Regions from separate parts of the Shewanella sp. ECSMB14101 genome, predicted to be linked through region 3. Evidence: predicted binding sites of a transcription regulator. Region 3 holds the regulator's gene; each other region holds the start of a gene.
The links. The regulator NrdR, encoded in region 3, represses ribonucleotide reductase genes. The targets are predictions, from matches to a motif close to AAACACNANATNTNGTGTTT.
Positions count from the first base shown of each region.

Region 1 (7,504 bases), on a different contig from region 3:
TCAACCGTCACACGTGGTGAAGGTCGTCTGGCCAACATCACAGCCGGTGGCGTGTCCTATTTTGACAATGGCGTCGTGCCACATAACCGCTTTGTGAAAGACAGCAGCGGCAACTATGTTGGCACACCGATAATAGGTTCTGTCACCGCTGAGCTGGCCGAATGTAGTGTTTCTGGTGGCGTCTTTAACTGTGGCGACATGACTGGCAAGGTTTGTCTGGTTGAGCGTGTCGGCAATCAAGGCGCTAGTTATCCAGAGATCGATGCAGTGAAAGCGTGTAACAATGCAGGCGCACAGGCTGCAATCGTCTTTAGTAACACCACGCTACCAGGTTTGCAAAACCCCTTCCTGGTTGACACGAACAACGAAGCCCCTATGGTTTCTGTTTCTGTCGATCGCGCAACCGGTCAGGCACTGCGCGCTCATCTGGGCACCAATGTTACCGTTGCCAACACAGATGCTGAAGATTACGAGTACTACAACGGTACTTCTATGGCGACGCCTCACGTCTCTGGCGTAGCAACGCTGGTGTGGAGCTATCACCCTGAGTGTAGCGCCGCCCAGGTTCGTGCAGCGCTTAACGCAACGGCAGAAGATCTTGATGTAGCTGGTCGCGATGACAAGACAGGTTACGGTCTAGTCGACGCAGTTGCCGCCAAAGCGTATCTCGATGCCTCTTGCAACGGCCCAACCGATCCAGGTACAGGCAGCGGTAGCAACGTACTAGAAAATGGCGTGGCTAAGACCAACCTGACTGGCGTGAAAGGCGACGAGCTACACTTCTCAATCGATGTGCCAGCCGGTGCCAGCGATCTGAACTTCGCCATGAGCGGTGGTACAGGCGATGCTGACCTTTACGTTCAGTATGGTGCGGCGCCTACTCTAAGCAGCTACGACTGTCGTCCATGGAAAGGCGGCAACAGCGAGTCTTGCCCAGTGAGCACACCACAGGCGGGGACTTACTATGTGATGGTTCAAGGCTATAGCGACTTTAGCGGTGTAAGCCTAACGGCCAGCTACACTGAGCAAAGCTCAGGCGGTAACACAGGCGGCGCCGCTACCTACACCAACAACACTAGCTACGCTATCCCTGACAACAACACGGCTGGCATCAGCAGCCCAATTGCTGTCACTCGTAGCGGCGACTCTGGCACTGTCACAGTAAAGGTTAACATTACCCATACCTATATCGGTGACCTGCAGGTTGAGCTGCATAGTCCAAGCGGTCAAGTTGCCGTACTACACGACAACAGCGGCGGCAGTGCTGACAACATTATTAAGAGCTACACAGTGGACATGTCTGGCGTTGAATCTGCCGGAACCTGGACACTGAAGGCTGTCGACAGCGCCCGTCGTGATACAGGCACTATCGATGCTTGGGAACTTAGCTTCCAGTAAGCAAATGCCAATATAAGGGGACCTCAGGGTCCCCTTTTTTATCGAAAACATCCAAAATAAACTGATATAATGACCCAAATTTTTTAGAAATCTTTACCATGACTCAGGCGAACAATCCGCTACACGGCATCAAACTAGAAACCCTACTCACAGATCTTGTCGATCACTACGGCTGGGAAGAGTTGGGCAGACGCATAGATATCCGCTGTTTTAATCACGACCCTTCTATCAAATCCAGTCTTAAATTTTTACGTAAGACCCAATGGGCTAGAGAGAAAGTCGAGCGCCTTTACCTCAAGATGATAGGCGAGCCTATCCCGCCACACCTAAAAGGCGAGACCGGTCGTGACGCTCAAGCGCCTGCTGCGACACCACGCGTTGATACAGCAGACAGTCAGGGGCAAAAGGATGTTAATCAGCATATCTGGGGCAGCAAAGAGTGATCTTTCAGGGTTTATCACAACATAGATAGAAGGCCTGAGATAAATAAGAAGATCTGAGATAAACAAGAAGATTCAGACATTAAGAGAAAATCGCTACACCAAGAGCTCATGGCATTGCAAGGGAATGATTGCCTGAGCGCCGAGCTGCAAGGTAAACCGTTTCAAGAGCAGGTAGTCATCGCTAGGCAGCTGATGTCACGGCGTAAAACGAAAGCTCAGTTAAGAGCATAAAGACACATCTCATCACGCCGCGAGAGTGTCACGGCGCTGACCAGAGAATTAGGCTAGTCTTGATGACCTTCGGTAAAGTGATATTCAGACATCATATGACCCAGCTCGGTCGATTTAGTCTTAAGATAGGCCTCGTTATAACGATTCTTACCCACCTGCAGCGGAACTCGCTCTATAACGGCAATACCTAACTCCTTCATCGCCTTTACCTTACGCGGATTATTGGTCATCAGCTTCACTTGCTGCACACCAATCTTCTCCAGCATAGGTTTGATCATGTCATACTTGCGCATATCGGCAGCAAAGCCCAGACGTTCATTAGCTTCTACCGTATTGGCGCCTTGATCTTGCAACTCATAGGCACGGATCTTATTAAGCAGGCCTATGCCACGACCTTCCTGTCGCAGATAAAGAATAAAGCCTTGGCCTGCCTCGGCAATATTTTGCATGGCGGTTTGCAGCTGAAAGCCGCAGTCACAGCGCAAGCTAAACAGCGCATCGCCAGTAAGACATTCGGAATGAATACGTCCAAGCATAGGCTGGTTTGCGTCTAACTCGCCAAAGGTGAGCGCCACATGTTCTTTGCCCGTCTCTGTATCTTCGAAACCGTGCATGGCAAATACTCCCCAAGGGGTGGGAAGCTTAGAGGTGGCGACATACTTAATCGACATGAAATAACCTTTACAACTCGCTCTAGTCTGAGACACGAATAAAGAAGAATAATAAGGTGGAGGGATTCTCCCCTTTCTCAGACCGAGCATTCTATGTGTTTTTGCCTAACAGTGAAATACCCGAGTGTTGAAATCGGTTATTGCTTCACCGCAACCACTTTGGCTCATAAGGATACGCTTTGACTGGCGTCAAGGCTATGAAGTCGCTCACGCCAGCATCAAATTTATCATTGCTTTAGCTTAAAAAGCCTTAGGTGCGTAGCCCGTTACCTGAGTGAGTCCCATCTGACGCCCTAACGCCGTCATAGGATGAACCACCACCAAGCCTTTCACCGAACGCTTAAGCTTACCCATATCGGCCTGCTCCGCCTTAGTGAGCGCGCGACTAAAAGCCAGCTCACTCACCTCTGAGCCTTTTTTGTTCAGTTGGCGGCTTTGCTGCTGCTTGACGTGGGTAATTTGCTTAGTTACCGCATTGATCTCTTGCTTAAACTGCAAAATCACCGCCTGATCACCACGTTTTTCAGCCGCATCTAACTTGCGGCGATACTTGTCGAGACGATCGTTCAATTGCTGTAACTCTTGCTTTAAATTCATTAACTTGCCTTAAAATCTAGCTAAAATACAAATGCAGCCCTTAGCTAAAAATAGGCTGCATCTGCAAAATTGGCGAACATTATACCACTAATGGGGAAGAAGCGGACAAGTCATCATGCCCAAAGACAGACTGTGCCATTAAATGACTTAAGCCTTAAACTCATGATTATCGCTAAGATAGTGGATCACCTGATTACTGCTGCCACGAAAAACCAAACTGGGATCGGCCAGCGATTGCTCAAACTTACCGTCCACCAACACATCCACGTAGGCGATCACCGCCCGCTGAGCAGGCGTGAGCTCATCTAAGGTATAACCCGTCCATAGCCAGATATCTTTGCCAGGGCACTCATTTTTTACCCTTTGCACCAAGGCCAGGATATCGTCCAAGTTCTGAGGGTATAACGGATCCCCTCCAGAGAGCGACAACCCACGGCGCTTGATACGGGTATCGTTCAAATCCTTAATCACCTGCTCAATCATCGCCTGATCAAAGAGGTGACCCGAGCAGGGATTCCAGGTCGATTGGTTGTAACAGCCGCGGCATTGATGCTCACAGCCAGACACAAACAGGGTCACCCTGGTGCCGGGGCCGTTCACCACATCGATGGGAAAATATTGATGATAATTCATGTATGCCTCACACAAAGATAGCAAGAGCCTATAGGCACCTTGCTATCTTGAGTTTCACCTAGCCACAGCACCTTTAACTAAGGTGCAGTCACCTCATTAGAGGTGCTTCACCCTGCGCTTCACCTCTTCCTGCTTACCATAGTTGAAGGGTCTGGCATCAGGACTACCGAGATAGCCGCATACCCGGCGGGTCACTGAAACCCTGCTCGGCTCATGGTTACCGCATTTAGGACAGGTAAAGCCCTTACTGGTACAGCTAAACTCGCCGGTGAAGCCACAGTCGTAGCACTCATCGATAGGTGTATTGGTCCCATAGTAAGGCACGCGGCTATAGCTGTAGTCCCAGACATCTTCCAGCGCCTCAATATTATTTTGCATATTGGGGTACTCGCCATAGCAGATGAAACCACCACTGGTGAGCGCTGGATAGGGCTGCTCGAAATCCAGCTTATCGTAAGGGTTAACCTTCTTCTCTACATCCAAGTGGAAACTGTTGGTGTAATAGCCGCGATCTGTCACGCCATCGATCACGCCAAAGGCCTTGGTATCTAGCTTACAGAAACGACTACACAGATTTTCACTCGGTGTGCTGTAGAGGCTAAAGCCATAACCTGACTCTTCACGCCAGCGCACGGTCGCCGCCTTAAGATACTCGATGATGGCAATCGCCTTCGCCCTCAGCTCCTCGCTGTCATACACATGGGTATCATTGCCATAAAGGGCATTGATGCTCTCATGGAGGCCGATATAGCCCAGAGAGATGGATGCACGGCCATTCTTGAAGATCTGGCTGATCTCATCATCGGCGCGCAGACGCACGCCACAGGCCCCTTCCATATATAAAATAGGTGCAACCCGAGCCTTAACGCCTTGCAGACGTTCGATACGGGTATCCAAGGCGCGGCGAGCAACGATTAAACGCTGATCGAGTAACTGATAGAAGCGCGCCTCATCTCCTTGCGCCTCGATTGCGATTCGAGGCAGGTTCAGGCTGACCACCCCTAAGTTATTGCGCCCTTCGTGTACCAACTCACCCTCTTCTTCATAGGTACCCAAGAAGCTGCGACAACCCATAGGCGTCTTAAAGGAACCTGTGACCTTCTCAACCTGCTCGTAGTTGAGAATATCGGGATACATGCGCATAGACGCACACTTAAGCGCCATCTGCTTGATGTCATAATTACAGTCGCCCGCCTTATGATTGATGCCGTCTCGAATCGCAAACACCAACTTAGGGAAAACTGCGGTTTTACGGTTCTTACCTAGACCCGTCATACGCACCTTCATCATAGAAGATTGGATAAGGCGTGACTCCCATGAAGTCCCCAGGCCAAAACCAAAGGTGACAAAAGGTGTCTGGCCGTTGGCGGTATGCAGGGTGTTGACCTCATATTCCAACGACTGGAAGGCATCGTGACACTCTTTCTCTGTCTGCGCCGTGGCAAACGCTTTGGCATCAGTGATACCCCAGGTCAGTGCCACCTGGTAATGCTTGTCGTAACTCTTGGCCACGAAAGGCGCCAGCACCTCATCGATACGGTTGATGGTGGTGCCGCCATAGATATGGCTGGCCACCTGGGCGATGATCTGCGCCGTCACCGCCGTGGCGGTAGAGATAGACTTAGGGGTTTCAATCTCGGCGTTGCCCATTTTAAACCCATGGGTCAGCATACCGGCCAGATCGATCAACATGCAGTTAAACATGGGGAAAAATGGCGCATAGTCGAGATCGTGATAATGGATCTCACCCGCTTCATGGGCAGAAACCACATCCCTTGGCAGAATATGACGGGTGGCATAGTGTTTAGCCACAATGCCCGCCAATAGATCGCGCTGGGTTGGGATAACCTTAGAGTCTTTGTTGGCATTTTCGTTGAGCAGACTGGCATTACTCTGCTCCACCAAGCCACGAATATCACGATTAAGGCGGCTGCTCAGCTCACGGTGAACATCTCTGTCGTGACGATACTCGATATAGACCCTGGCAAGTTGCTTATAGGGACCTTCCATCAGCTGATTTTCGACCGCATCTTGCAGATCGTGAATATCAACTTTGTCAAATTCCGCCACCGACTGACGTACTTGTTGGGCCACGGCCGTGGCATAGGCAACATCATCAATACCTGCCGAATTAGCTGCTGCGATCACAGCATCTCGAATCCTTGTTTCGTCAAAAGGCGTGCGGTAACCATCCCGCTTAATAACCACTGGCATTGTTCAATATCTCCTCAAGTAACGGCCAAACTAACACCATATATAGTGTCAATATAGTCGATGAACACAATATGTAGCGCATTAAGCTACAAGTTGCGAACAAGTACCTTGATCCAGATCATGAATTTACCGATGGAATTTTGCGACAAAAGATTACTGCCAACCAGGCCACTGATCGCCAAAACTAGCCTTGACCTCTCACTCAAACAAAGCTAGATACGGGATAAAAATGGGACAAGCTGTGAATAAATTACGTAATTCGTTTAGATAGCGCCAAATAACGCTGTAATTGCCCCGAAGCTTGTTGCGAACTTCCCGACGAGGCGGCCAATTGCATGGTCGATTTCAGTCCCTGCCACATCGACCTGTCGGCATCTGTCATAGCCTGATCGCCATTCACAAATACCGACAGCTGCGCCGAGACCCTGGCGGCCTTTTGATTCAATCCCTGGCTATCTAAGCCATCCATCTGCTTAAGCACGGACTCAGCGTCATCGAGAATAGACACCATAACACTGTCTGGCTTAGTTGCCTGTAATTGACTGCGCTGGGCGTTAATAAACTCAAGTAAGTTAGGCTGAGCTTCGTCGGCCTTGGGGATCTCAAACCCCGCCTGACCAAGGCGGGAGAGCTGACTTTCAGATAAGATGCCATCTTGATGCAGGCGTTGGATCAACTTAGGAATGTCTCCCAGGCCAAACTCACCAGAGGCAAAGAAATCTTTCGCCATGGCATCAATCTTTTGTGCCCTGGCCGCTCTGGCAGAAAAACGAACCTCTTCCTGTTTAATCTCAGGTCCAGTCGTCTGCTCCGGGGTCTGTGCCGCCTGGTGCGACAGGGTCACCTTTTCACCCGACAGATGACCATCGACACCCTTGTCCGTCTGACCATAGGTGTTGGCAATAAGACTCGCTTGTGAACCGCTAATGGCCTGGCTAATTGAATTCATTGTCAATTTTCCGACTGCTGCTAAGAATTATCTAAGCAATCAGCAAAAACCAGGCCATGGTTTAGATTATCTGGCTATTAAGCGGTTATGAGCCCTCAAGCTCATCGATACGAGCGCGAATGATATGTGCCACCAGCTTCACCGCCTCCTGACCCGCTTCTATCGCTTCTCTGGCGCGGTGAAACTCCATGGTGCCAATCTCCATCACATTGGGGGTAATGAGAATATCAGGCGGATCGCCCATCAGGCGCACCCGCTTGTGGCGCTGCTCTAAAATATCCATCGACTGAGACATCACGGCTAACATCCCAGGCTCACTGCGATTGCCTAACGAAAATTTATCGGTTAGGCCAGTGACATACTCTCGG
Region 1 is NZ_JSFF01000001.1:555,306-562,809, reverse strand. Features, by position in the region: gene NY07_RS02425 (S8 family serine peptidase) at 1-1,398, shown strand, start outside; gene NY07_RS02420 (VF530 family DNA-binding protein) at 1,497-1,841, shown strand; gene ribA (GTP cyclohydrolase II) at 2,126-2,743, opposite strand; gene NY07_RS02410 (YibL family ribosome-associated protein) at 2,984-3,340, opposite strand; gene nrdG (anaerobic ribonucleoside-triphosphate reductase-activating protein) at 3,488-3,973, opposite strand; gene nrdD (anaerobic ribonucleoside-triphosphate reductase) at 4,070-6,187, opposite strand; gene NY07_RS02395 (hypothetical protein) at 6,438-7,136, opposite strand; gene rssA (patatin-like phospholipase RssA) at 7,222-7,504, opposite strand, start outside.
Region 1: nrdD (anaerobic ribonucleoside-triphosphate reductase) is a predicted target of NrdR. The motif match lies at 6,219-6,238, and genes of this name have one in related genera.

Region 2 (7,504 bases), on a different contig from region 3:
CAGCGTCACCATCGACCGAACCAAAGTTACCCTGGCCATCGACTAAGGTGTAACGCATTGAGAAAGGCTGCGCCATACGCACGATAGTGTCATACACCGCCGAGTCGCCATGGGGGTGATATTTACCTATCACGTCACCGACAACACGTGCCGACTTCTTGTAAGGCTTGTTCCAATCGTTCTTCAACTCGTTCATCGCAAAGAGTACGCGGCGATGAACCGGCTTTAAGCCATCGCGTACATCGGGTAACGCTCGGCCAACGATCACGCTCATGGCGTAATCTAAATATGAATTCTTTAATTCGTCTTCAATATTAATTGGTGTTATAGATGAAGCCAGATCAGTCATAAACTGCTCGATCCCTTGAAATTTAGCTGACAAAATACTGCTTAAAAACCAGGCAATATATCGTCAAGCCTGAAAACGTGATTTGGCATTCTAACACAGATATTTAAAGGCGCTAGACCCTATTGAAATTTCCCGCCAAATATCTGATTAGCGCAGTAAAGCCTGCTCGATTTAGCTTTAGATGAACGCTTTAACAGCAATCTCACCCCAGCGGTTAGATTTTCGATGGGATCTCCTTTGTTTATCTAAGGCTATGAGTATAATAGCCCTAACATTCTTTCCCCTTCAGAGGTTTGACCGTGCCTAACCAATCTGTGACTCACAATGTCAACGTTGATCCACAAGAAATTGCAAAATTTGAAAAGATGGCTGCTACCTGGTGGGATCCCGAAGGGGAATTTAAGCCTATTCATAAGCTAAACCCCTTAAGGTTGAATTTTATCGATCAGACAGTTGGTGGCTTGTTTGGCAAGTCAGTGCTGGATGTTGGCTGTGGCGGCGGGATTCTCTCTGAAAGCATGGCACGTCTTGGTGCCAAGGTAGACGGAATTGATATGGGCGCCGAGCCCCTTGATGTGGCGAAACTCCATGCCTTAGAAACAGGGGTTGAGATCAACTATATTCAGACTACCGCAGAGCATCACAGAGACAGCCATCAAGGTTTGTATGATGTGGTGACCTGCATGGAGATGTTAGAGCATGTGCCCAACCCAGCATCTGTGATCAAAGCTTGTAGCGATATGGTAAAGCCCGGCGGCTGTGTATTCTTCTCAACCATTAACCGTAATCTAAGAGCCTATGTTGAAACGGTTATTGGCGCTGAGTACCTATTAAAGATGTTGCCTGTCGGCACACATGACCATAAGAAGTACATAAAACCTGCCGAGTTGATAGGTATGGCCGAAAAGGTGGATCTAGAATGCACTGATGCGACTGGCATTACCTATAACCCGCTGACCGATATCTTTCGTTATACCAAGAGCCTGGATGTCAACTATATGATAGCCACGGTTAAGCAACTTGATGACTAAAACCGGAATAATTAAAGCCGGAATGACTAAGCCAGAATTGATTAAAGGGGTGCTGTTCGATCTCGACGGCACCTTAGTCGATACGGCGCCCGACCTTGTTCAGGCGCTCAATTTGGCGCTGGCTGACTTTGGCTATCCGACTAAATCTTTGGTAGAGGTCAGAGACGCCGCCTCTAACGGCAGCCTTGCCCTGGTGAACGCCGCCGAGCCACACATTGATGAGGCGGAAAAGACGGCAATTCAACAAGCTCTGCTGCACCATTATCACCAGGTCAATGGCGATCAAGCGCAGCTATTTGACGGTATAGCCCCCCTGCTTACCCACCTTTGTGAGCTAGACATTCCCTTTGGCGTGGTAACCAACAAGGCTGCACGCTTTGCGCGTCCCTTGCTTCACCGTCTCGAACTGGCCCATTTAATGCCAGCGATTATTAGTGGTGACTCGACAACCCAGAGCAAACCTAATCCCGCTCCGATGCGCTTAGCGGCCCAGCAACTTGACGTACACTGCAATCGCATACTCTATCTTGGAGATGCCAGGCGCGACCTTGAAGCGGCGTGCAACAGTCAGATGCTCGGTGGGATCGCCCATTGGGGTTATATCGCAAACAATGACCAAGCAGAGCTCTGGCCCCATGATTATGGGTTTACCACCCCAATAGAAGTGATTGAATTGCTAAAGTAGAGTAAGTCGCTGTAAAAGGTGACAAATCGCACATCACCCTCTTCAGTTGTGTGAGTCTGTCCAAATCTGAACTTATGGATGTGATTAAGATCCTTTTTCAACGGCGATCGATCCCAAGGATCTGAGCAATATTTTAGCTTTCGCGACACAACAAATCAGTCGCCTAAAAGTTGACCTAACCAGGCTATCGTAATTGAAAACAAGGGTTAAAGGTAAGCCGTTACTAACCCCATGCGTTACCCCCAAGATATCCACAACTTGTCCCCTAAAAACCCGCTTGCAATATCGCACCAACCTCACTATCTTGTATCCTATCAAATAAAAAACACCATATATTGTGTATGGTCAGCGGTCGAAGCCACTAGAACAGCTGTAGTGCTCAGGTACTTTTTTAACATCTTCGATTGTTTTTACATGGAAACGTAGGGTGAACATCTCAGCTCACCCATAGCGATATTTAATTCAAGGCTTATCTTCAATGAACAGCAATATGCAAGTCACAAAGCGCAGTGGCGAACGTGAAACTATCGATCTCGATAAGATCCACCGAGTGATCACTTGGGCGGCCAAAGGACTGAATAACGTCTCAGTATCAGAAGTCGAATTACGTTCTCACCTTCAGTTTTATGATGGGATCCCAACCGAAGCGATTCATGAAACCATTATTAAGGCTGCAGCCGATCTGATCTCTCCTGAGTCGCCGGATTATCAGTTCCTCTCTGCGCGCCTGGCAATCTTCCACCTGCGTAAAAAAGCCTTTGGCCAGTTTGAGCCGCCAAAGCTTTATGATCATGTCGTAAGACTGGTGGAGATGGGTAAGTATGACACGCATATTCTGAACGACTATAGCCGCGACGAACTTGACCTGCTAGACAGCTATATCGATCATTGGCGAGATATGAACTTCTCTTACGCCGCCGTGAAGCAGCTAGAAGGCAAGTATCTGGTACAAAACCGCGTCACCCACGAAGTTTATGAGAGCGCTCAGTTCCTCTATATTCTGGTGGCGGCCTGTCTGTTCGCTGACTACCCCAAAGAAACGCGTCTTCAGTATGTGAAAGATTTCTATGACGCGACCTCTACCTTTAAGATCTCGCTACCTACGCCTATCATGGCCGGCGTGCGTACACCTACGCGTCAGTTTAGCTCCTGCGTATTGATCGAGTGTGGAGACAGCCTGGATTCAATCAATGCTACTGCTTCATCTATCGTGAAGTATGTATCACAGCGTGCAGGTATCGGGGTCAATGCTGGCCGTATTCGCGCCTTAGGTAGTCCAATTCGTGGTGGTGAAGCCTTCCACACGGGTTGTTTACCTTTCTATAAGTATTTCCAGACCGCAGTAAAGTCTTGCTCACAAGGTGGCGTTCGCGGCGGCGCAGCGACCCTCTTCTACCCTATGTGGCACCTTGAAGTAGAATCGCTGCTGGTATTGAAGAACAACCGCGGTGTCGATGATAACCGTATTCGTCACTTAGATTATGGCGTGCAGCTTAACAAGCTCATGTATCAGCGTCTGATCCAAGGCGGCATGATCACCCTGTTCAGTCCATCTGACGTACCAGGCCTATATGATGCCTTTTTTGAAGATCAGGCAGAATTCGAACGTCTGTACCTTCAATATGAGCAAGATGAGAGCATTCGTAAGAAGCAGATCAAGGCTGTCGAGTTGTTTTCACTAATGATGCAGGAGCGTGCCTCAACCGGTCGTATCTACATCCAGAACGTCGATCACTGTAATACCCACAGTCCGTTTGATTCCAAGGTTGCGCCCGTTCGTCAGTCAAACCTCTGTCTAGAGATAGCACTGCCGACTAAGCCACTGAACAACATCGACGATCCTGATGGAGAGATTGCACTTTGTACTCTGTCGGCCCTCAACCTGGGTGCGATAAAAAGCCTAGATGAGCTGGAAAACCTGTCAGATCTAGCGGTGCGCGCACTCGATAGTCTGCTTGATTACCAAGACTATCCCATCATTTCGGCGCACAAAGGCTCGATGAACCGTCGTACCTTGGGCATAGGCGTGATTAACTTTGCCAACTACTTGGCTAAAGAAGGCGTACGTTACTCAGACGGCAGCGCCAACGGCATCACCCATAAGACTTTCGAAGCTATACAGTATTATCTGCTGAAGGCATCGATGAACCTAGCGAAAGAGAAAGGTGCATGTCCAGCCTTCCACGAAACCAATTACGCTAAGGGTATCCTGCCAATCGATACCTATAAGCGGGACCTGGACAAGATCTGTGACGAACCTCTGCACATGGATTGGGACGCGCTACGTGAGGAGATTAAGACTCACGGCCTGCGTAACTCTACTCTATCTGCACTGATGCCATCTGAGACCTCTTCGCAGATCTCTAACGCCACTAACGGTATCGAGCCACCACGCGGCTTGATCAGTGTTAAAGCCAGTAAAGATGGTCAGCTAAAACAGGTGGTTCCTGATTTCGACAAGTACCAATACAGCTATGAGCTGCTTTGGCAGATGCCAAGCAACGATGGTTACCTACAACTTGTCGGTTTAATGCAGAAGTTTGTTGACCAGTCTATTTCGGCCAACACCAATTATGACCCTAGCCGCTTCCCTGGCTCTAAGGTTCCTATGCAGGTGTTGCTTAAAGATCTGCTTACTGCATACAAATATGGTGTGAAGACACTTTACTATCACAACACACGTGATGGCGCGTCAGACAAATATGACGACATTACCGCCATCGAGAAAGAAGACGACAGTTGCGCAGGCGGCGCATGTAAGATCTAACTCTTAGTGTTTTAACCTTTTAACAGGGGGCGAGCGCCCCCTTTATCGGAAGATAGAAAAATGGCCTATTCTACATTTTGTCAAACACCTAATAATGCCCTGCTAGAACCTATGTTTCTCGGTCAGCCGGTTAACGTCGCTCGCTATGACCTACAAAAGTATAAAGTATTCGAAAAGCTTATCGAGAAGCAACTTTCTTTCTTCTGGCGCCCCGAAGAGGTAGACGTTAGTAAAGATAAGATTGACTATGCGGCGCTGCCGGATCATGAGAAGCATATCTTTATCTCGAATCTTAAATATCAAACGCTGCTGGATTCTATCCAGGGACGCTCGCCAAACGTGGCTTTCCTGCCGCTTGTGTCACTGCCTGAGTTAGAGACGTGGATCGAGACCTGGTCTTTCTCTGAAACCATTCACTCACGCTCTTACACTCATATCATTCGTAATATCGTCAACGATCCTTCTGTTGTATTTGATGACATAGTGCAAAATGAAGAGATCCTTAAGCGCGCCAGTGATATCGCCGATTATTACGACAAGCTGATTGAATTGAGCCAAGCCTATCACCTGATGGGCGAAGGCACCCACGAGATCAATGGTAAAACCATTATCGTCAGCAAGCGCGAGATAAAGAAAGCCCTTTACCTCTGCATGATGTCAGTTAACGTGTTAGAAGCGATCCGCTTCTACGTCAGCTTTGCCTGTTCTTTTGCCTTTGCCGAGCGCAAGGTGATGGAAGGTAACGCCAAGATCATCCGTCTCATCGCACGAGATGAAGCCCTGCACCTAAACAGCACCCAGCATATCCTCAAGATAATGCAAGGTGGCAAAGACGATCCTGAAATGGCAGAGATCGCCAAAGAGTGCGAACAAACGGCAATCGATATCTTCGTAAAGGCGGCCGAGCAAGAAAAAGAATGGGCTAAGTACCTGTTTAAAGATGGCTCTATGATTGGTCTGAACGAACAGATCTTATGTCAGTACGTTGAGTACATCACCAATGAGCGTATGAAGTCGGTCAACCTGACGAGTCCATACGCAGATCAGAGCAACCCGCTGCCTTGGATGAAAAACTGGTTAGAGAGTGATTCGGTGCAAGTCGCACCACAAGAAGTGGAAGTGTCATCTTACCTGGTGGGACAGATTGACGCATCGGTTGATGAAAGTGAGTTCGCCGACTTTGATCTATAAAAACCTGGTTTATAAAGACGCGGTATTTAAGAAGGCTCCTATTGTGAGCCTTCAAGGACAACCCGTGCTCTTATACACCCAAGAACATCAGAGTCTGTTACAGGCACTGGAGCAAAAGAGCGTACGTATCTTTTCCGAGTGCCGTAACGGCTTTTGTGGTGCCTGTAAAACCAAGATCAACAAAGGGTCAGTTGTATATCACACTGAGCCTTTAGTCGAGCTCGAGGCAGATGAGTGTCTGCCCTGCTGTTGCGATCCCGAAGGCGATCTCGATCTCGCACTCTCGCCCCAAGGGGTTGACGTTGTGGTAAAAGCAACTCAACACGCTTTAGCTGATTGCTCTGCCGATTGATCAAATGGCTTTCTTGGCTAGTTTGTGATGCAGTTTATTCACTTCCATCAAGGCAGCACTGCCATACCAAGGATGTAGCTCCATCACCAACCTACCTGCTTTTATGGCCGGATCTGTTGCAGTCAGCACTCTTGCCTCTTCGATACTGGTAACATTAAAAAGATAGATCCCTCGAAGCTCGCCCTCTTCGATAAAGGGGCCAGCAAGCACCAATTTACCTTCGTCGGCTAAGTGTTTAATGTTATCTAGATGTGCCCGCTGTAACCGTTTGGCCTCCTCTTCTGATTGACCGCGATTAGGGCCACGCTTTAAAAAGGCCATCACATACAGTTTCATGCCATATTCATCGGCGCCTACACGTTCGGCCAAAGCGGCATCGTAATCCTCTGCATACAGGGGTGACGCCGTTGTAAGACTCAGCACCATCCCAAGTGCCAGACCCATTAATTTTGTCATGTTCTTTTTCCTTGTTCTTTAAAGATTAAGGCTAAGGTAGGTCGAGGGCGAAAAAAAAGCTAACTCACTTGAGTTAGCTTTTTATCCTAAACCAGATGATGTTATATCTTGGCAGCAAGCTCGGCGCCTTGGCGAATCGCCCGTTTCGCATCAAGTTCTGCGGCCACATCGACTCCGCCGATGAGATGAACCGATAGGCCTGTACTTTCCATCTCATCAACTAAAGTCCGATTCGACTCTTGACCGGCGCACAGCACCACATTATCGACCTCAAGGATCTGCGCCTGGTCACCTAGCTTGATGTGAAGTCCCTGCTCATCAAACTTCTCATAGCTCACACCGCTGAGCATCTCAACCTGATGGTGTTTCGCCACGGCGCGGTGAATCCAGCCAGTGGTCTTGCCTAACCCCTTGCCCATCTTGCTGGTTTTACGCTGTAACAGATAGATCTTACGACTCGTGTGCTCAAGTTCAGGATCTGTCAATCCTCCGCGCTCGCCATAGGTTTTATCAATCCCCCACTGCTTGAGCCACTTCTCCGGCTTAAGTGTGGTTGATTCCTGCTCACCAAGGAAATGTGCCATATCGAATCCTATGCCGCCTGCCCCAATCAAGGCGACGCGCTCACCCACTTCGACCTCTCCACTGAGCACCTGCTGATAGTTAACAACTT
Region 2 is NZ_JSFF01000028.1:31,324-38,827, forward strand. Features, by position in the region: gene gyrA (DNA gyrase subunit A) at 1-349, opposite strand, end outside; gene ubiG (bifunctional 2-polyprenyl-6-hydroxyphenol methylase/3-demethylubiquinol 3-O-methyltransferase UbiG) at 664-1,380, shown strand; gene NY07_RS16810 (HAD family hydrolase) at 1,403-2,065, shown strand; gene nrdA (class 1a ribonucleoside-diphosphate reductase subunit alpha) at 2,544-4,832, shown strand; gene nrdB (class Ia ribonucleoside-diphosphate reductase subunit beta) at 4,893-6,023, shown strand; gene yfaE (class I ribonucleotide reductase maintenance protein YfaE) at 5,992-6,375, shown strand; gene NY07_RS16830 (YciI family protein) at 6,376-6,831, opposite strand; gene NY07_RS16835 (NADPH-dependent 2,4-dienoyl-CoA reductase) at 6,933-7,504, opposite strand, start outside.
Region 2: nrdA (class 1a ribonucleoside-diphosphate reductase subunit alpha) is a predicted target of NrdR. The motif match lies at 2,389-2,408, and genes of this name have one in related genera.

Region 3 (7,504 bases):
ATTATCAACTTGTGTAATGTAAAACGGGTCACATTTATGGCAAAAGGGCTTAGCAAAGGCTTGCCGTCAGACTTGGGAGAGGTGAGGTCAGCGTTTTAGGTGAGAGGAGGTCGGCGTTTCAGGAGGGGCTTTAGTTCGAATCAACAAAGTACAAGGATAGCTTAGGGTTATCGTTCTGGCGTACATGTTTCACTGGATCACTGGAGCATTAGTGGGAAAGCATCTCGTCCTCAGGCTAGGCGTTTAGCCCGAGGACTGCGGCGATAGTTAGCGGCTTGTCAGTTTAAGCATGCTAGTTTTTTTACAGCGGCGTTTGTGTCCCGTCATAGTGACCGCGAATGAGCGTGTCTTCTTCCATGAGCAGCAGCTCACCGGACTGCCCCAGTTTGATGCTACTGTCGATGGCGATAACCCGGTTGTCGAACAGACCAAGCACGCGTGTTTGTGAGGTGTGGCCCACTACAATCCGTTTGACCTTAAAGTAGTCTAGGATGCTGGCCAGTTCCTGGGTATCGAAATTTGGCTTAAAGTAGCCGCGATACCAGGTGGGGCCATTGCCAAAGAAGAGAAAGTTCAGCAGATCATCTTGTTTCAACTCAGGCTTAGATTTGTCGACGTTGTCCCGGTAGAGTCGATTGGCCCTGGCGAGTGTTAACCCGCGGTCGACCCACTCCTTGCTGATGCCACCGTGTAGAAACAGGGTATCGTTTATTTTCACGATAGTGTGCTTACTCCTCAGCCATTGGCCGAGTTCGCTGTCTTGGCCGTAGAGAGCATCATAGCTGCGATTAAGCAGCGAGCTGGCTGTTTGGTATTTCTCGTTGATATAGCGCAGATCGCCGCGCATCACCATCTGCTCGTGGTTACCCATCAAGAGGTGCAGTTGACCACCTGCGGCCTTGGCCTGTTTGTCGAGCTTATACATCAGCCAGAGCACTTCGTTGACCTGAGGGCCACGGTCGAACATATCCCCTGTCATCACCATATGGCCCTTACCAAAGGACCAGTCGTTATTTTTATCTATGATTTTGTGTTGTTGCAGCAGCTGAATGAGCACCTCATATTGACCATGAACATCGCTGAGCGCCGCTATCTTATCGACGCCTTGGTAGCTGTCGGCCAGTATCTCAGTGGCATGTGGATTTAGCTCGGGCTCGGGTAGCTGGCCACAATGGTCGGGGCGGTGTAATTTACCTTGGTTGACGCGGGTCTGCTTGTGCTCGCCTTTACAGATCCAATCGGCCATCTCGGCCTTGGGGTTGAGAAATAGGTAGGGGCCGTCACTAATGCTTGAATTAGTAATCGTTTGAGTCACTGCGTTTGTATCTTGCGCAACTTGAGTCTGGGCGTATGCGGTCTGTAGGGGCAGCAAACTGGTCAGGCACCAGATAGCAGTCTTTAGCGCTGAGTTTACAGGCATTAGCCAGAGTGATCTTTTCAAGACAAATCCTTTTATTATTCTGATCTTGTGGGCGGATAAGCGTTCAATCCTACCACGCTTTTACCTAGGTGCCAGAGAGTTTTGAATGGCCTGTCGGGGGAGGGAAGATCTAGTCAAATGCGATAAAAAAACGGAGGCTTCTGCCTCCGTTTGTCTGGGTTTTTGCTCGACTTAATTCGCTTGGCTTACTTTTGTAAGACTTTGCGAATTAGCTGATGCGCTTGTACTTAAGACGGTGCGGCTCAATCACATCCGTGCCCAGGGTCTCTTTCAGCCAAGTCGAGTATTCGGTGTAGTTACCTTCGTAGAAGTTCACCTGACCCTCATCGCGGTAATCCAGGATGTGGGTAGCGATTCTGTCGAGGAACCAACGGTCGTGCGAGATCACCATGGCACAGCCTGGGAATTCCAGCAGGGCTTCTTCCAGGGCGCGTAGTGTTTCGACGTCGAGATCGTTGGTTGGCTCATCGAGAAGTAGCACGTTGCCGCCCGCCTGGAGCAGTTTGGCCAGATGCACACGGTTGCGCTCACCACCCGATAGGGTGCCGATGATCTTCTGCTGATCGCCGCCGCGGAAGTTGAAACGACCCACATAGGCGCGGCTTGGGATCTCTGTGTTGTTGATACGCATGATATCCTGACCGCCTGAGATCTCTTCCCACACTGTGTGCTTGTCATTCATCGAGTCGCGGAACTGATCCACAGAGGCGATCTGCACCGAATCACCTATCTCGATGCTACCGCTATCGGGTTGCTCTGTACCGGATATCATCTTGAACAGGGTCGATTTACCGGCACCGTTAGCCCCGATAATGCCGACGATAGCGCCCTTAGGAACGCTGAAACTCAGATTGTCGATCAGCACACGATCGCCATATGACTTAGTGAGGTTGTTTACCTCGATCACCTTATCGCCCAAGCGTGGTCCTGGCGGAATAAACAGCTCGTTGGTTTCGTTACGCTTCTGGTAGTCGTTGGTGTTGAGCTCTTCGAAGCGCGCCATACGGGCCTTGCCCTTAGACTGACGGCCCTTAGCACCTTGGCGAACCCACTCAAGCTCCTTAGCAATTGTCTTTTGACGAGCGCTTTCGGCAGCTGATTCCTGTTGCAGACGCGCATCCTTCTGTTCCAGCCAAGAAGAGTAGTTGCCTTCCCATGGGATACCCTCACCACGGTCGAGTTCTAAGATCCAACCTGCGGCGTTGTCGAGGAAGTATCTATCGTGGGTAATGGCCACAACGGTGCCTGTGTATTCCTGCAGGAAGCGTTCAAGCCAGGCCACAGACTCTGCATCCAAGTGGTTGGTCGGCTCGTCCAGTAGCAGCATGTCTGGCTTTTCTAGCAGCAGACGGCAGATGGCGACACGGCGACGTTCACCCCCTGAGAGTACCTCAATCTTCTCGTCCCAGTCTGGCAGACGCAGGGCGTTGGCGGCGCGCTCAAGAATGTTGTCAAGGTTATGGGCATCCTGTGCCTGAATGATGGCTTCCAGTTCTCCCTGCTCTTTGGCCAGTGCATCGAAGTCAGCATCAGGCTCGGCGTACAGGGCGTAGACTTCATCGAGACGGGTCAGGGCGTTTTTGGCCTCGCTGACGGCCTCTTCGATGGCTTCACGTACGGTTTGATTCGGATCTAGCTTAGGCTCCTGAGGCAGGTAACCTATCTTAAGATCTTGCATCGGACGCGCTTCACCCTCAATTTCGGTATCGATACCGGCCATGATGCGCAGTAAGGTGGATTTACCCGAGCCGTTGAGGCCCAAGACACCAATCTTAGCGCCGGGGAAAAAGCTTAAGGAAATATCTTTGAGGATCTGCTTCTTGGGCGGGACTATCTTGCCCACGCGTAGCATGCTGTATACAAACTGAGCCATAAAATTTACTCACTGACGAAACAATGGGGGCAATTCTACTGCAATCGAGTTTGAACTTAAATCGGATTTTTGACGGCTTTAGTGCCTGATTCGATGGCGGCAAACTTTTGTTTCGAGCCTCAATGCCGCATTTGTTCATCAGGACGTAATAACACGGCGATTAATGAAATGAGTTCGCGTTTAATTGGCGTTGACTATTCACCACAACTTGGGCCTGAAACTGCGTGGTGAATGAAACCATTGCAGCTGAGCAAGCTGCTGCATAGATACGCATATCGCTTAAGAGAGGTCGATGGCCGCGAGCAAGGCTGTTGGCTGCAACTTGTTGACCATTACGCAGACGAAATGGCCGTTAGTGACCAGCTTTGTTGTTAAGTTTTCAAAACAGTGTTTTCGTACAAAAGGCTGTAATCGCGCCTTTTTATCCCGCATCAAAGAGTAATTGTTGCAAAACAAGGCGTCAGTGGCGTTATTTTGCCTTAAGGGCCAATTTGATGAGCATTTCTCAGTCTTAATCGCAACTATTTTCATGTCGCAAATGCTGGGATTGTGATCGAATGCACTGTAGAATACCGCGCAACCCTACCTTATAAGACTTTCACAGCTGGAGTGACCAATGCTGAAAAAAGAGATGAACATCGCTGACTTTGATCCGCAACTGTTTCAAGCGATCCAGGAAGAGACTCGTCGTCAAGAAGAGCACATCGAGCTTATCGCTTCGGAGAACTATACTTCTCCTCGCGTGATGGAGGCTCAAGGTTCTCAGCTGACCAACAAGTACGCCGAAGGCTATCCTGGCAAGCGTTACTATGGCGGTTGTGAGCATGTTGACATCGTTGAAAACCTGGCCATCGAACGTGCCAAGGAACTGTTTGGCGCGACATACGCCAACGTTCAGCCTCACTCCGGCTCACAAGCCAACAGCGCAGTTTACATGGCACTACTGCAACCAGGCGATACCGTACTGGGTATGAACCTGGCTCACGGCGGTCACCTGACTCACGGCTCTCCGGTTAACTTCTCTGGTAAGCTATACAACATTGTTCCTTACGGTATCGACGAGTCTGGCAAGATAGACTACGACGAGATGGAGCGTCTGGCCCTTGAGCACAAGCCTAAGATGATGATTGGTGGTTTCTCTGCCTATTCTGGCATCGTCGATTGGGCACGTATGCGTGAAATCGCCGACAAGATTGGTGCTTACCTGTTTGTCGATATGGCACACGTTGCTGGCCTGATCGCCGCCGGTGTTTATCCAAACCCTGTGCCACATGCACACGTGGTAACTTCTACTACCCATAAGACCCTAGCCGGTCCTCGCGGCGGTATCATTTTGTCTGCGGCGAATGACGAAGACCTGTACAAGAAGCTGAACTCTGCGGTATTCCCTGGTGGTCAGGGTGGTCCATTGATGCACGTTATCGCCGGTAAGGCGGTAGCCTTTAAAGAAGCGCTGTCTCCTGAGTTCAAGGAATATCAACAGCAAGTCGTTGTGAACGCTAAGGCGATGGCTAATACCTTCATCGAGCGTGGTTTCGATGTAGTATCTGGCGGCACAGAAAACCACTTGTTCCTGCTGGATCTGATCGCTAAAGATATCACAGGTAAAGATGCTGATGCGGCGCTGGGCCGTGCCAACATCACGGTAAACAAGAACTCAGTACCTAATGACCCACGCTCACCTTTCGTGACTTCAGGTCTGCGTATCGGTTCTCCAGCCATCACTCGTCGCGGCTTCAAAGAAGCTGAAGCGGTTGAGCTGACTAACTGGATCTGTGACATTCTCGATGACATCAGCAATGAAGCCACTATCGAGCGCGTGAAGAACCAGGTGCTTGAATTGTGCGCTAAGTACCCTGTTTACGGTTAACCTTAAGGGTTAAATCGGGTAAACTTCGATGGCCGCTACTGATGTTAATATTAGTAGCGGCCATTTTTGTATCTATTGCAAGGGAAAACTCTCTGAGATACTGATTAGCATTTGCTGGAGGCTCAATGCATTGTCCGTTTTGCAGCGCAACCGACACTAAGGTGATCGATTCTCGTCTGGTGGCCGATGGTCATCAAGTACGTCGTCGCCGCGAGTGTCTGCTTTGCCATGAAAGATTTACCACCTTCGAAGGCGCCGAACTGGTGATGCCCAGAGTGATTAAACAAGACGGTAGTCGCCAACCCTTCGATGAAGATAAGTTACGCGGAGGTATGCTGAGGGCGGTAGAGAAGCGCCCAGTGTCCATGGATGAGATAGAGCAGGCGCTGAGCAAGATTAAATCGACCCTGAGAGCCACAGGCGAGCGTGAGGTGACCTCTAAGATGATAGGTAACCTGATGATGGATCATCTGGTGAATCTCGATAAGGTGGCTTATATCCGCTTTGCCTCTGTATACCGCGCTTTCGAAGATGTGTCCGAATTTGGCGAGGCGATTGCCAAGTTGCAAAACGATAAGGCCAAACCGGCCAAGTAGGACAAATGCGTATCTGGGGCTTCCCCCTTTTTCTGACGAGATGGCGAGCGACACATGGCTTGGTCCAAATTTGATTCCCAGATGATGGCGCGCGCCATCCAATTGGCCCGCAAGGGGCAATACACCACAAGCCCCAATCCCAATGTCGGCTGTGTGATCGTACAAGGGGAAACCCTGGTGGGTGAAGGTTTTCATATCGCCGCTGGTGGTCCCCACGCCGAGGTGCATGCCCTGCGCATGGCAGGTGAAAAAGCTAAAGGTGCCACCGCCTATGTGACCCTAGAGCCTTGCAGCCATTATGGGCGAACACCGCCCTGCGCCGAGGCGCTGATAAAGGCTCAAGTGGCCCGCGTCGTGGTGGCGGTAACCGATCCCAACCCCCAAGTTTCTGGCCGTGGCATCAAGATGCTTGAAGAGGCTGGCATTCAGGTCGAGGTTGGCTTGCAACAAGAAGATGCCGCCGCCCTCAACCCAGGTTTCATGAAACGTATGCGTACCGGCCTCCCTTGGGTCAGCATCAAGCTGGCGGCGAGTCTCGATGGCAAGACGGCGCTCTCTAACGGCGTCTCTAAATGGATAACAGGTTCAGAGGCGCGCCGTGATGTGCAGCGTATGCGCGCCCGTTTTGATGCCGTCGTGACCGGCATAGAGACGGTACTGGCCGATGACCCAAGTCTTAATGTTCGCCATCAGGAGCTGGGCGGCTTGGGTGAGCAACTAACCGATGCCGACATTCGTCAGCCACTGAGAGTCGTGCTCGATTCTCGCGCGCGCCTCGGGGCTAAGCCTAAGCTGTTTGACACAGATTCGCCCGTGCTACTGGTGAGCTGCCAGCCCTATCCTGACGCCGTGGTGAGCGCCTGGCCTGAGCAGGTGAGTCAGTTGCAACTGCCGAGCGATAATGGACAGGTGCCGTTAAAGGCGCTGCTTGAACATCTGGGCACTCAGGTCAACAGTGTGATGGTCGAGGCCGGGGCGACCCTGGCCGGCGCCTTTATGGCACAAGGGCTTGCCGATGAGTTGGTGTTGTATCAGGCACCGAAAATCTTAGGTGGCCATGGGCGAAATCTATTGGCATTGCCAGACTATACTGAGATGGCGCAGTTGCCTGCCCTAAAGCTTTGCGATGAAAGGCGCGTTGGAGCCGATAGACGTTTTACCTTTCAATTGAGTCACAATCATTTACCTAGCGATAAGAGTAGTTAGTCATGTTTACTGGGATAATTGAGGCTGTAGGCAGCCTGAGAAAAATTGAACGTCGCGGCGATGATATTCGCCTGACGGTGGCTAGCGGCAAGCTGGACTTAAGTGACGTTAAGCTGGGCGACAGCATAGCGACCAACGGCGTGTGTCTGACCGTGGTTGAGCAGATGGCCGATGGCTATGTGGCGGATATTTCTGCCGAAACCGTTGCGCTTACCGGCTTTGCTCACTATCAGGTGGGACAAAAGGTTAATCTGGAAAAGGCGGTTACCCCCACAACGCGTCTTGGTGGCCATATGGTGAGTGGTCATGTCGATGGTGTGGCCAACGTGGATGACAGACAGTATCGCGGCAAGGCGATCGAATTCTGGTTGACCCCGCCTAAGGGATTGGCGCGCTATATCGCCCATAAAGGTTCTATCACCATAGATGGCGTCAGCCTGACAGTAAACGAGGTTGATGGTGAGCGTTTTCGTTTGACCATAGTGCCCCATACCGCCAGCGAAACGACACTCATCGAT
Region 3 is NZ_JSFF01000005.1:161,787-169,290, reverse strand. Features, by position in the region: gene NY07_RS06875 (metallophosphoesterase) at 302-1,420, opposite strand; gene ettA (energy-dependent translational throttle protein EttA) at 1,650-3,314, opposite strand; gene NY07_RS19525 (hypothetical protein) at 3,546-3,689, shown strand; gene glyA (serine hydroxymethyltransferase) at 3,931-5,184, shown strand; gene nrdR (transcriptional regulator NrdR) at 5,310-5,780, shown strand; gene ribD (bifunctional diaminohydroxyphosphoribosylaminopyrimidine deaminase/5-amino-6-(5-phosphoribosylamino)uracil reductase RibD) at 5,835-6,986, shown strand; gene NY07_RS06850 (riboflavin synthase) at 6,989-7,504, shown strand, end outside.